2 regions of the Brevundimonas sp. KH_058 genome follow, and region 2 is predicted to be linked to the other one. Evidence: riboswitches for the same ligand, from Rfam matches in the RefSeq annotation. Region 2 holds a riboswitch; the other holds the start of a gene.
The links. A riboswitch is a leader RNA that binds a small molecule or an ion and turns the genes downstream of it on or off. The one in region 2 is predicted to bind glycine.
Positions count from the first base shown of each region.

Region 1 (5,492 bases), 1.7 Mb from region 2:
CAGCGCGTCGGTCAGCATGTCGTTGGTCATGACGTCGAGCTTCTTCTGCTCCTCGTCCTGCACGTTGATCTGGCCCGAGGCGCCCAGAGCCCCCGCGAGAGCGCCGCCGGCGACGACCTTGCTGATGTCCGCGCAGGTGGCGGCGACGACAGTCAGAACCGTCTTCAGACCCTCGGGCGCGTCCAGGGCGGCGATGTGGGCGTCGAGGCGGGTGCGGGTCATGCGGTCGATCCGGTTCTGAAGGTCGCCCGTTCTTGGCGGGCGAAACGCCACACCGCAAGACAGAAACCCTCTCCCATTGGGAGAGGGCTTGAGCCTCGGAGAGCCGCAGGCGATCCGCAAGGCGAAAGGGTGAGGGTCGGACGGTGCGAACTGGCCCACGATCCGACCCTCATCCGGCCCTTCGGGCCACCTTCTCCCAACGGGAGAAGGGACGTCAGATCGGCAGAATCGCCGTGCCGAACGCCCGCTTCAGCTCATGTGCGGCGAAGGTCTGGGCCGCCGCCGCGTCCGGCACGACCGTCGCCATGCCGAAGAACTCGTGCGTCGAACCGTGGAAGGTCTTGTGGCGCACGTCGACGCCGGCCTGCTCCAGCTTTTCGGCCAGCAGTTCGCCTTCGGTGCGCAGGGGGTCGATCTCGGCGCAGATCACGGTCGAGGACGGCAGGCCGGCCAGGTTCGCCTTTTCGACGATGTTGATGCGCGGATCCTGGGCGTCGGCCTCGTTGGCGAAGATGTGCTTCACGAACCACTTCATCATCGGCTTGTTCAGCGGCTTGGCGTCGGCGTTCTCGACGTAGGACTCATTGTCCATGTCCACGCCGGCGACCGGATAGACCAGCACCTGATGCACCGGCAGGGTCACGCCAGCATCGCGCGCCATCATCGACACGCCGATGGCCAGGTTACCGCCGGCGCTCTCGCCCATCACCGCCACCTTCTGCGGGTCGCCGTGGAAGCTCTGGGCGTTGTCCAGCACCCAGCGATAGGCGGCCAGGGCGTCGTCGTGGGCGGCCGGGAAATGGTGTTCCGGGGCCTGACGATAATGGACCGAGACCACGATCACGTCGGCCATCTTGGACACGCCGCGCGGGCCGCCGTCATAGACGTCCAGATCGGCGATCACGAAGCCGCCGCCGTGGAAATAGACCACGACCGGATGCAGCTTGTCCTCGGAATGGTCGTGCGGCTTGTAGATGCGGGCCTGGATAGGGCCGGCGGCGCCGGGGATGGTGATGTCGGTCGTCTTGACGCCCAGATCGTCGCTGGGGTCCTTGCCGTCCTTGCGCAGCAGGGATTTCACCGCGTCGGTCGGGGTCGGTTGCTGGCGGGCCTCGGCCGGCGACAAGGTCTCGATCGGCTTGCCGCCTAGAGACGCCAGTTCGTCCAGCACCTTCTGCATGGGGCCGTCGGCCTTGGCGGGGGTGTCACGCGGCTTGTCGTTGTCGCCGAACAGCTTGTCTATAATCGACATTTTTGGATTCCTGGGTTTCGAGTGGGGGCTCCTCACGACAACCCGCCCCACGCATCCTTGTTCCCCGACCGCTTGACTTGGGGCCAGAGTCGATGCCTTAGGTCGAGCGCTCTCGCGGGAGAGTTCGGAGTCTGGAAACAGGCCTCGACGCCGAAGGCGCAACCGCCCCGGAAACGCTCAGGCAAACGGACCGCGACAGCATACGGACGCTGGAAAGTCGCTCTCGATGGGCGCGCCGACGGAGCAAGGCGACATGATTTGGTCGCCGGAATCTCTCAGGCTTCAGGACAGCGGGGGCGCGAGGACGGCGGAGCTCCGCCACAACACGCGACCGTGAAAGCCTGAACCATGACTGACCAGACCCTGAAGACGACCGCTCTGAACGCCGCGCACCGCGCGCTGGGGGCCCGCATGGTGGGCTTCGGCGGCTATGACATGCCGGTTCAATATGAAGGCGTCCTGGCCGAGCACCGCTGGACCCGCGAACACGCCGGCCTGTTCGACGTGTCGCACATGGGCCAGTGCAAGATCACCGGCGAGGATGCGACTGCCCAGTTCGAGCGTTTCGTGCCCGGCGACTATGCGATCCTGAAGGCCGGCAAACAGAAATATTCGCTGCTGCTGAACAAGGACGGCGGCATCATCGACGACCTGATGGCCGGCCGCCCCGATCACGACGGCCTGTTCGTCGTCGTCAACGCCGGCAACAAGGACGAGGACTTCGCCTTCTGGGACGCGAATCTGGAAGGCGACGCCAAGCTGACGGTTCTGGACCGCGCCCTGATCGCCATCCAGGGGCCGGAAGCCGCCGAGGTCATGGCGGCGCACGAACCGATCCTGGCCGAAATGGGCTTCATGGAATGCGCCCGCCTGATGCTGTTCGGCGCCGACTGCTATGTCTCGCGATCCGGCTACACCGGCGAGGACGGCTATGAGATTTCGGTCCCGGCGGACCAGGCCGAGCGCGTTTGGAACACGATCCTGGAAGACGCCCGCGTCAAGCCGATCGGCCTGGGCGCCCGCGACAGCTTGCGTCTGGAAGCCGGCCTGCCGCTGCACGGCCACGACATCGACCCGACGACCAGCCCGGTGGAAGGCGCCCTGACCTTCGCCCTGTCCAAGTCGCGCAAGGAGCGCGCCGACTTCAACGGCGCCGACCGCATCCTGAAGGAACTGGGCGACGGTCCCTCGCGCGTGCGCATCGGCCTGATCGTCAAGGAAGGCGCCCCCGCCCGCGAAGGCGCCGAGATCGCCGACGCCGATGGCAACGTTATCGGCAAGGTCACCTCGGGCGGCCCCTCCCCCACCTTGGGCCAGAACATCGCCATGGGCTTCGTGCCTCCCACTTTTTCCGAGCTGGGCGCCGACCTGAAGGTCATCGTGCGCGGCAAGACCGCCGCCGCCGAAGTCGTCGCCATGCCCTTCGTGGCGCAACGGTATTACCGCAAACCCAAGACCGTCTGAGGATCAGATCATGAAGTTCACCAAGGATCACGAGTGGGTCAGCCTGGACGGCGACATCGCCACCGTCGGCATCTCCAAACACGCCGCCGACGCCCTGGGCGACGTGGTATTCGTCGAGGTGCCTGAGGTCGGCAAGACCGTCTCGAAGGGCGACAGCTTCGCCGTGGTCGAGAGCGTCAAGGCCGCCTCCGACGTCTACGCCCCCGTCTCGGGCGAAGTTGTCGAGGCCAACGACGCCCTGTCGACCGCCCCGGAAACCGTCAACTCGGCCGCCGAAGCCGACGGTTGGTTCGCCAAGATCAAGGTCTCGGACGCCTCGCAACTGGACGCCCTGATGGACCAGGCCGCCTACGACGCCTTTCTCGCCACCCTCTGATTTCCACTTCCGCTCATCCCCGCGAAAGCGGGGACCCAGTTCTTTCGCGAGAACAGTGCTGGGATGAGCGGAAACATCACCGGCCACATCGGTCGCCCAAAGCACTAGGTCCCCGCTTTCGCGGGGATGAGCGGATTAGAAAATGCGTTATCTCCCCCTGACGCCCGACGACCGCACGGCGATGCTCGCCGCCATCGGCGCGAAATCCATCGACGACCTGTTCGTGGACGTGCCGCAATCGGCGCGGCTGGACGGCCCTGTGGACCTGCCCCGCGTGGCCGGCGAGATGGAGGTCGAGCGCGCCCTGTCCGCCATGGCCGCCAAGAACGCCACGGCCGGCGCGGTGCCCTTCTTCTGCGGCGCAGGGGCCTACAAGCACCACGTCCCGGCGACGGTGGATCACGTGATTCAGCGGTCCGAGTTCCTGACCAGCTACACCCCCTATCAGCCGGAAATCGCGCAAGGCACCCTGCAGTATCTGTACGAGTTCCAGACCCAGGTCGCGAACCTGACCGGCATGCCGGTGGCCAACGCCAGCCTCTATGACGGCTCGACCGCCATGGCCGAGGGCGTGCTGATGGCGACCCGCGTGACCCGTCGCAACAAGGCGGTGATCAGTGGCGGCGTGCACCCGCACTACGTCAAGGCGACCGAGACCGTGGTTCACGCCGTCGGCGTCGAGACCCTGGCCCTGCCCGCCGCCGTGGACGCCGAGGCCGCCGTGATCGACCAGATCGGTCCCGACACCGCCTGCGTCGTCGTCCAGACCCCGAACGTCTTCGGCACGGCGACGGATGTGACCAAGATCGCCGAGGCCGCCCACGCGGCCGGCGCCCTGCTGATCGTCGTGGTCACCGAGGCCGTGTCGATGGGCCTGCTGAAATCGCCCGGCGAAATGGGCGCCGATATCGTCGCGGCCGAGGGCCAGTCGATCGGCAACGCCCTGAACTTCGGCGGCCCCTATGTCGGCCTGTTCGCCACGCGCGAGAAGCTGATCCGCCAGATGCCCGGCCGCCTGACCGGCGAGACGGTGGACGCCGACGGAGAGCGCGGCTTCGTCCTGACCCTGTCGACGCGCGAGCAGCATATCCGCCGCGACAAGGCGACGTCGAACATCTGCACCAACTCGGGCCTCTGCACCCTGGCCTTCACCATTCACATGAGCCTGTTGGGCGAGACGGGCCTGCGCAAACTGGCCCTGCTGAACCACGAGAAGGCTGTCGCCACGCGCGACGCCCTGGCCGCCATCCCCGGCGTCGAAATCCTGACAGACCGCTTCTTCAACGAGTTCGCGGTGCGCCTGCCCAGGAACGCGGCCGAGGTCGTGGATGCGCTGGCCGGCCATCACATCCTGGCCGGCGTGCCCTACAGCCGCCTGGCCCCCGACGCCGGTATGGACGACGTCCTGCTGGTCGCCGCGACCGAGACGACCCTGGACGCCGACATCCAGATTTTGGCCAAGAGCCTGAGCAAGGTTTTGGCCGGATGAGCATCACCTTTCTTCCGCTCATCCCCGCGAAAGCGGGGACCCAGTCCTTTCACACGACGGGTCTGGGACATGCGGCTTCGATCATCGGCGAAATCTATCGCCCAAAGAACTGGGTCCCCGCTTTCGCGGGGATGAGCGGTGAAATCAAATGAGCACCATGAACACCGTCGGCCGCCCGACCGCCCCCAACGAAGTCAAGACCAAACCCGCCACCCTGACCGGCGGCCGGGGCCTGTTGCAGAACGAAGCCCTGATTTTCGAGGGCGACGGCTGGGGCAAGACCGGCGTCGATCTGCCGGAACCCAAGACGGACGGCTCCGACCTGGGCGATCTGGTTCGCAAGGATCCGATCGGCCTGCCGGGTCTCAGCGAGCCCGAGACGATGCGCCACTACGTCCGCCTGTCGCAGAAGAACCATGCCATCGACCTGGCCATCTATCCGCTGGGCTCGTGCACGATGAAGCACAACCCGCGCCTGAACGAGAAGATGGCCCGCTTGGCCGGCTTCTCGGACATCCACCCGCTGCAGCCGATCTCGACGGTGCAGGGCGCGCTGGAGCTGATGGACACTTTGGCCCACTGGCTGAAGACGCTGACCGGCATGCCCGCCGTCGCGCTTTCTCCGAAAGCAGGCGCGCACGGCGAACTGTGCGGCCTGATGGCCATCCGCGCTGCGCACGAAGCCTCGG
Region 1 covers NZ_CM174469.1:2,337,493-2,342,984, reverse strand. Annotated here, with positions in the region: gene AC3ISA_RS11405 (class 1 fructose-bisphosphatase) at 1-222, opposite strand, end outside; gene AC3ISA_RS11400 (alpha/beta hydrolase) at 437-1,474, opposite strand; glycine riboswitch at 1,580-1,677, shown strand; glycine riboswitch at 1,682-1,767, shown strand; gene gcvT (glycine cleavage system aminomethyltransferase GcvT) at 1,823-2,938, shown strand; gene gcvH (glycine cleavage system protein GcvH) at 2,949-3,314, shown strand; gene gcvPA (aminomethyl-transferring glycine dehydrogenase subunit GcvPA) at 3,457-4,803, shown strand; gene gcvPB (aminomethyl-transferring glycine dehydrogenase subunit GcvPB) at 4,952-5,492, shown strand, end outside.
Region 1: another riboswitch for glycine. It lies ahead of gcvT (glycine cleavage system aminomethyltransferase GcvT); the one in region 2 lies ahead of AC3ISA_RS02925 (TonB-dependent receptor domain-containing protein).

Region 2 (5,492 bases):
CTCGAACCCCGCCTCGTGAAGACTGGCTTCGAGCGAATGCCGCAGCGCCTTGTCATCTTCGACGACGAGTATTCTCATGGCGACGGAACGGGGCGACGGATCATGCGCGACACCATAACCAGAAAGCCGGAGCGGTGAAGACGGATCGACGACATCTGCTGATGGGTCTGGCGGGAGGCCTGGCGGGATTGGGCGCCGCCGGCTGTTCGTCGGAGCCGGAGGGGGCGGGCACGGCGCGGCGCGTGCGCTGGCTGGCGCGCCGTGAAGGGGCGCTGCACATCCTGACGAACACCAGCCTGATGGGGCCGGTGCTGGAGGCCTTTCGTCGTCGCTGGCCCGGGATCAGCGTGCATCTGGAAGACATAAACTCGACGCGGATCGCCGAACAGGTTCGGACGCTTGCGGACGCAGGGCAGGATGGGCCGGACCTGGTCTGGAGCACGGCCATGGACGTGCAGGTCAAGCTGATCAACGACGGCTATGCCCAGGCCTATAAGTCACCGCATCGTGCAGCGATGCCCGACGGGTCGGTGTGGCGCGATCAGGGGTATGGGCTGACCGCCGAGCCGATCGTGTTCGCCTATAACCGAGGCCAGCTTGCGGGTGATGCGGTGCCGCGCAATCACGCGGATCTGCTTCGGTTGCTGAAGGCTCGCCCGGATCTCTTCGGCGGTCGCGTCACCCTCTACGACGCCGAACGCAGCGGTGTGGCCCTGATGCAGTTGTCTGCGGACGTGCAGATCTATCCCGACGCCTGGCCATTGATGGAGGCGCTGGGCGCGCAGCGTCCGCGACTGGACACCTCGGGGCAGAGGATGATGGGCCAGATCGCCGATGGGCGGATGGTGTTCGCCTATAATATGAACCAATCCTACGGTGCGTCCTGGGCCGAGCGTGTTCCTCAGATCGGGCTGATCACGCCCGACGATTATCATCTGTCTGTGTCGCGAGTGGCCTTAATTCCTCGCAACGCCGCGCACCCGAACGCGGCGCGACTGTTTCTGGACTTTCTGCTGTCGCGCGAAGGACAACGGGTGATCGGCGCATTGGGGGTTCGGCCGGTGCGCGACGATGTCGATGCGCCGTTGCGACCCGCGTCGCCCGGCGTTCGGCCCATTCGGGTCGGGCCGGCCTTGCTGGCCAATCTGGATCAGGCGCGGCGTGCGACCCTGCTGACGCGGTGGGACGCCGCGATGCGTCTAGGCGTCAGGGCGCCCTCGGATCCTGCCGCGCCCTGAGCGTTCCTGTGGATAAGTCCACAAAGTCCGAAACCCGCCTTTCTGTCACGCCGCCGTCACTGCCGTACGAGGTGCCTATGGAGAGTAGCCGTAAGTGACCCCACTTGATCCTGAAGAGCAATGAAATGCGAAGGGAGCGCTTCATGCTGCAATAAAATTGCGGTTTTCACCTATTTGACACCGAGGCGGGGGTCGATCTTACTCAGCTTCAGCAAGGCGGGAGAGATCGGCTCCGGCCGACGCCGAAGGCGCAACCGCCCCGGAAACGCTCAGGCAAACGGACCGTCTTGCTGAAGGAACGCTGGAGAGAAGGACGGGTCCGGGGGATCCGGCCTCGCCGAAGGAGAAACGGGTCGCAAGGCCCCGAAGCTCTCAGGCCTGATGACAGCGGGGGCGAAACGACGCCGCAGAGCGTCGCTCGCGTCAGACACCCCTGGGGAGGGGCGTCATCTTTATGAGGACCATCGCCTTGTCTCGTCTCAACCGCCATCTGACCACCTGCTGCAGCGCCATCGCTCTGCTTTCGTGCGCCGGCATCGCTCACGCACAGGACGCCCAAACCGCTCAAGAGGCCGCCGCCTCGGTGGACGACATCGTCGTCACCGCGTCCCGGATCGACCGGGCCGGCTTCCAGGCGCCCACGCCCACCATCCATCTGACGGCCGAGGATCTTTCGGTCGGCGCGCGCCAGAACATCGCCGCCGCGCTGAACGACATGCCCCAGTTCAAGGCCAGCAGCTCGCCCCAGACGACCGGCACCAACACCGGCGCGGGCAATGCGCCGGTCGATCTGCGCGGCCTGGGGATCAACCGCACGCTGGTCCTGATCGACGGGCGCCGGGCGGCGAGCGAGAACGACCTGAACAGCATTCCGTCCGTTCTGGTGAAGAGCGTTGACGTCGTCACCGGCGGCGCATCCGCCGCCTGGGGTTCGGGCGCTGTCGCCGGCGTGGTCAACATCGGCATCGACCGCTTCTTCACGGGCGGCAAGCTGGGCGCCGAATACGGCATCTCGTCCTTCGACGACGCCGAACAGCAGCGTTTCGAAGCCGCATGGGGCACGCCGTTTGCCGACGGACGCGGTCATTTCGTCATCGGCGGTGAATATCTGGACAATGACGGCGTGGTGCCTAAGACCTCGCGCCCGGCCATCGGTCGCTGGGCCCAAGTCTCGAACGGCGCCGGCGGGTTCGTCACCGTTCCCAACGTCGGCTTCTCGAACGCGGCGTACGGCGGTCTGATCATGTCCGGCGTGAACGCTGGCAAGGTGTTCAACCCTGACGGCACGCTGCGTCCCTTCAACTATGGCACGGTGGTCGGCACGAATACGGTCGGCGGCGAGGGACCGTCGAACGACGACCTCAGCCCCCTGGTCACGCCCCAGCGTCGCTACACCGGTCTGGCCAGCGCCACCTACGAGCTTTCCGACAAGCTCCGCTTGACGGCCGACGTTCGTCACTCGCGGATGTGGAACAACTACATCTGGTTCGGCGATCACAATCGCGGCAATCTGACGATCAAGAACGACAACGCCTTCCTGTCCACGGCGATCAAGCAGCAGATGGCGGCGGCGGGCCAGACCTCGTTCACCATGGGTCGCTTCAACTCCGACCTGTCCTATTCGACCATCGACTTCGAACGGGTCACGACCCAGGCGACCATCGCCCTGGACGGCGAGTTCGGCGACAGCTGGCGGTGGGGCGCCTACTACAGCCATGGCGAATACGAGAACAATATCGACACGCCCGGCTTCCTGCTGACCACCAACTACGCCCAGGCGGTCGACTCGGTCATCAGCCCCGTCACCAATCAGCCCGTCTGCCGCGTGACCCTGACCAACGCCAACTCCGGCTGCGTGCCCATCAACCTGTTCGGCCTGGGCGCGCCGTCTCAGGAAGCCATCGACTACGTCACCGGCACGCCCCAGCAGCGCACGACCACCAAGCTGGACGTCGCCGGCGTCAGCCTGCGCGGCGAGCCCTTCAGCCTGCCGGCGGGCGATGTCTCGATCGCCGTCGGTCTGGAGGCCCGCAAGGAGCAGACCGATCAGCGCGTGGGTGAACTGGACGCCGCCAAGGCGTTCCAGACCTTCAGCTTCTCGGCCATGTCGGGCGAGTTCACCGTCAAGGAAGCCTTCGGCGAAATCCTGGTGCCGATCGTTCGCGACCTGCCGGTTCTGAACAATCTCGAATTCAACGCCGCAGCGCGTATCTCTGACTATGACACCACGGGCTCGATCTGGTCGTGGAAGGTCGGCGCGACTAACGAGTTCTTCCCCGGTTTCCGGGGTCGGATCACCCAGTCGCGGGACATCCGTTCGGCCAACCTGACCGAGCTCTATACCACCACCACGACCGGCTATAACAACATCAACGACCCGTTGAAGGGACAGACTGTCTACACGCTGAACAACGGCGGCGGTAACCCGAATCTGGCGCCGGAAACGGCGGATACCCTGACGCTGGGACTGACCTATTCGCCGCCGTCGATCCACGGCCTGAACATGTCGGTCGACTATTACAACATCAAGATCGACGACGTGATCACAACGATCGCCCCTCAGGATCTGGTCAGCCGCTGCTTCAACGGCAACACCACCCTGTGCGCTAATGTGGACCGTGACGCCTCGGGCAATCTGATCCGCACCCGGTCCACCTATGTGAACCTTGCCGAGTATCAGACCGACGGCATCGACGCCGAAGTCTCCTATTCGTCGCCGGCGGACCTGTGGGTTCCGGGCGCAACCGGACGGGTGAAGATGCGCCTGGTCGGGACCTGGGTGAACAGCCTCACGACGGACGACGGCATCTCCGAGATCGAATACGTCAAGTCGCAGGGTTACGCCTTCGGCCTCGGCGTGCCGGAACTGCGGGTCAACGCCAGCCTGGGCTGGCAGGGCGAGGTGTTCGGCGCAAACCTGCGCGCCCGCCACATCTCGGAAGGCGTCTACAACAGCACCGTCAAGATCGTGAACAACGACATCGACGCCTTCACCTACGTCGATCTGGGGCTGACGGCCGACCTGGCCCACTACGGCGCCGACGGCGTCGAGCTCTACGCCAATGCGACCAACCTGTTCGACAAGTCTCCGCCGGATGGTTCGCTCTTCTCTCCGTACTACGACGTCGTCGGTCGGTACGTCACGGTAGGCGCGCGTTACCGCTTCTAGTTCGGGTAGCGCGCTCCCGGTCGCCGGCTTCGTTCTCCCGATCGGGAGCCGGCGACCCTTTCTTCCCCCCCTCCCCCCCAGTTCACGGTCCGAATGATGATTTCTCGTCTCCCGCTGGCCCTCGCGCTCGCCTTGTCCGCAGCGCCCGCCGCCTTCGCCGAAGCGCCGAAGCCGGCCGCGATCGTGGCCGATGGCCTGCCGGCGGTGCCGGACGATCTGGTCGCCGCGACCCAGCCCTATCTTCAGGCCCGTCGGGCCGCCTTCATGGGGTGGAACGCTGCAGACCGGTCCATGCTGGTCAAGACCCGGTTCGGCGCCACGGACCAACTCCATGTCGTTGCATCGCCCGACGGCGCCCGGACCCAGATCAGCTTCGAGGCGGAGCCGATCGTGGGCGGCGCCTTCTCGCCTTCCGGCCAGAACCTGCTAGTCCAGAAGGACAATGGCGGGGACGAATTCTATCAACTCTACACCCTGTCCGGCGGCCGCCTGACCCGCATCACCGACGGCAAGAGCCGCAACTGGTTCGGCGCCTGGAGCCCGGATGGCAAGCGGGTCGGCTATGCCTCGTCGCGGCGCAACGGCGCGGACATGGACCTGTATGTCATCGATCCTGAAAATCCTTCGACCGACCGTCTGGTGGCGCAGGTGTCCGGCGGCGGCTGGAACATCGCCGACTTCTCCAAGGATGGGACAAAGGCCCTGGTCCTGAACCGGATGTCGATCAACAACGCCGTGGTCTATGAGTTGGACCTGGCGTCCGGCCGCATGACGCCGCTGACCGATCCGGCGGCGCAGGTTTCCTATGTCGATCCCAAATATGCGGCCGACGGCACGGTCTGGGCGACGTCGAACAAGGACAGCGACTTCCTTCGCCTGGGGCGGATCAGGCAGGGCGGTTTCGCGCCCGTGAGCACCGAGACCCGGTGGGATGTCAGCGACTACGCCTTGGCGCCGGACGGCAGCTTCGTCGCCTATGCGGTGAACGAGGCGGGGATCTCGCGGCTCAAGGTCATGGATGTCGCCACGGGCGCGGTGCGTGTCGTCTCCGGCCTGCCGGACGGCGTCATCCCCTACAGCATCGG
Region 2 covers NZ_CM174469.1:624,678-630,169, reverse strand. Annotated here, with positions in the region: gene AC3ISA_RS02935 (response regulator transcription factor) at 1-78, opposite strand, end outside; gene AC3ISA_RS02930 (ABC transporter substrate-binding protein) at 135-1,238, shown strand; glycine riboswitch at 1,446-1,533, shown strand; gene AC3ISA_RS02925 (TonB-dependent receptor domain-containing protein) at 1,708-4,407, shown strand; gene AC3ISA_RS02920 (prolyl oligopeptidase family serine peptidase) at 4,501-5,492, shown strand, end outside.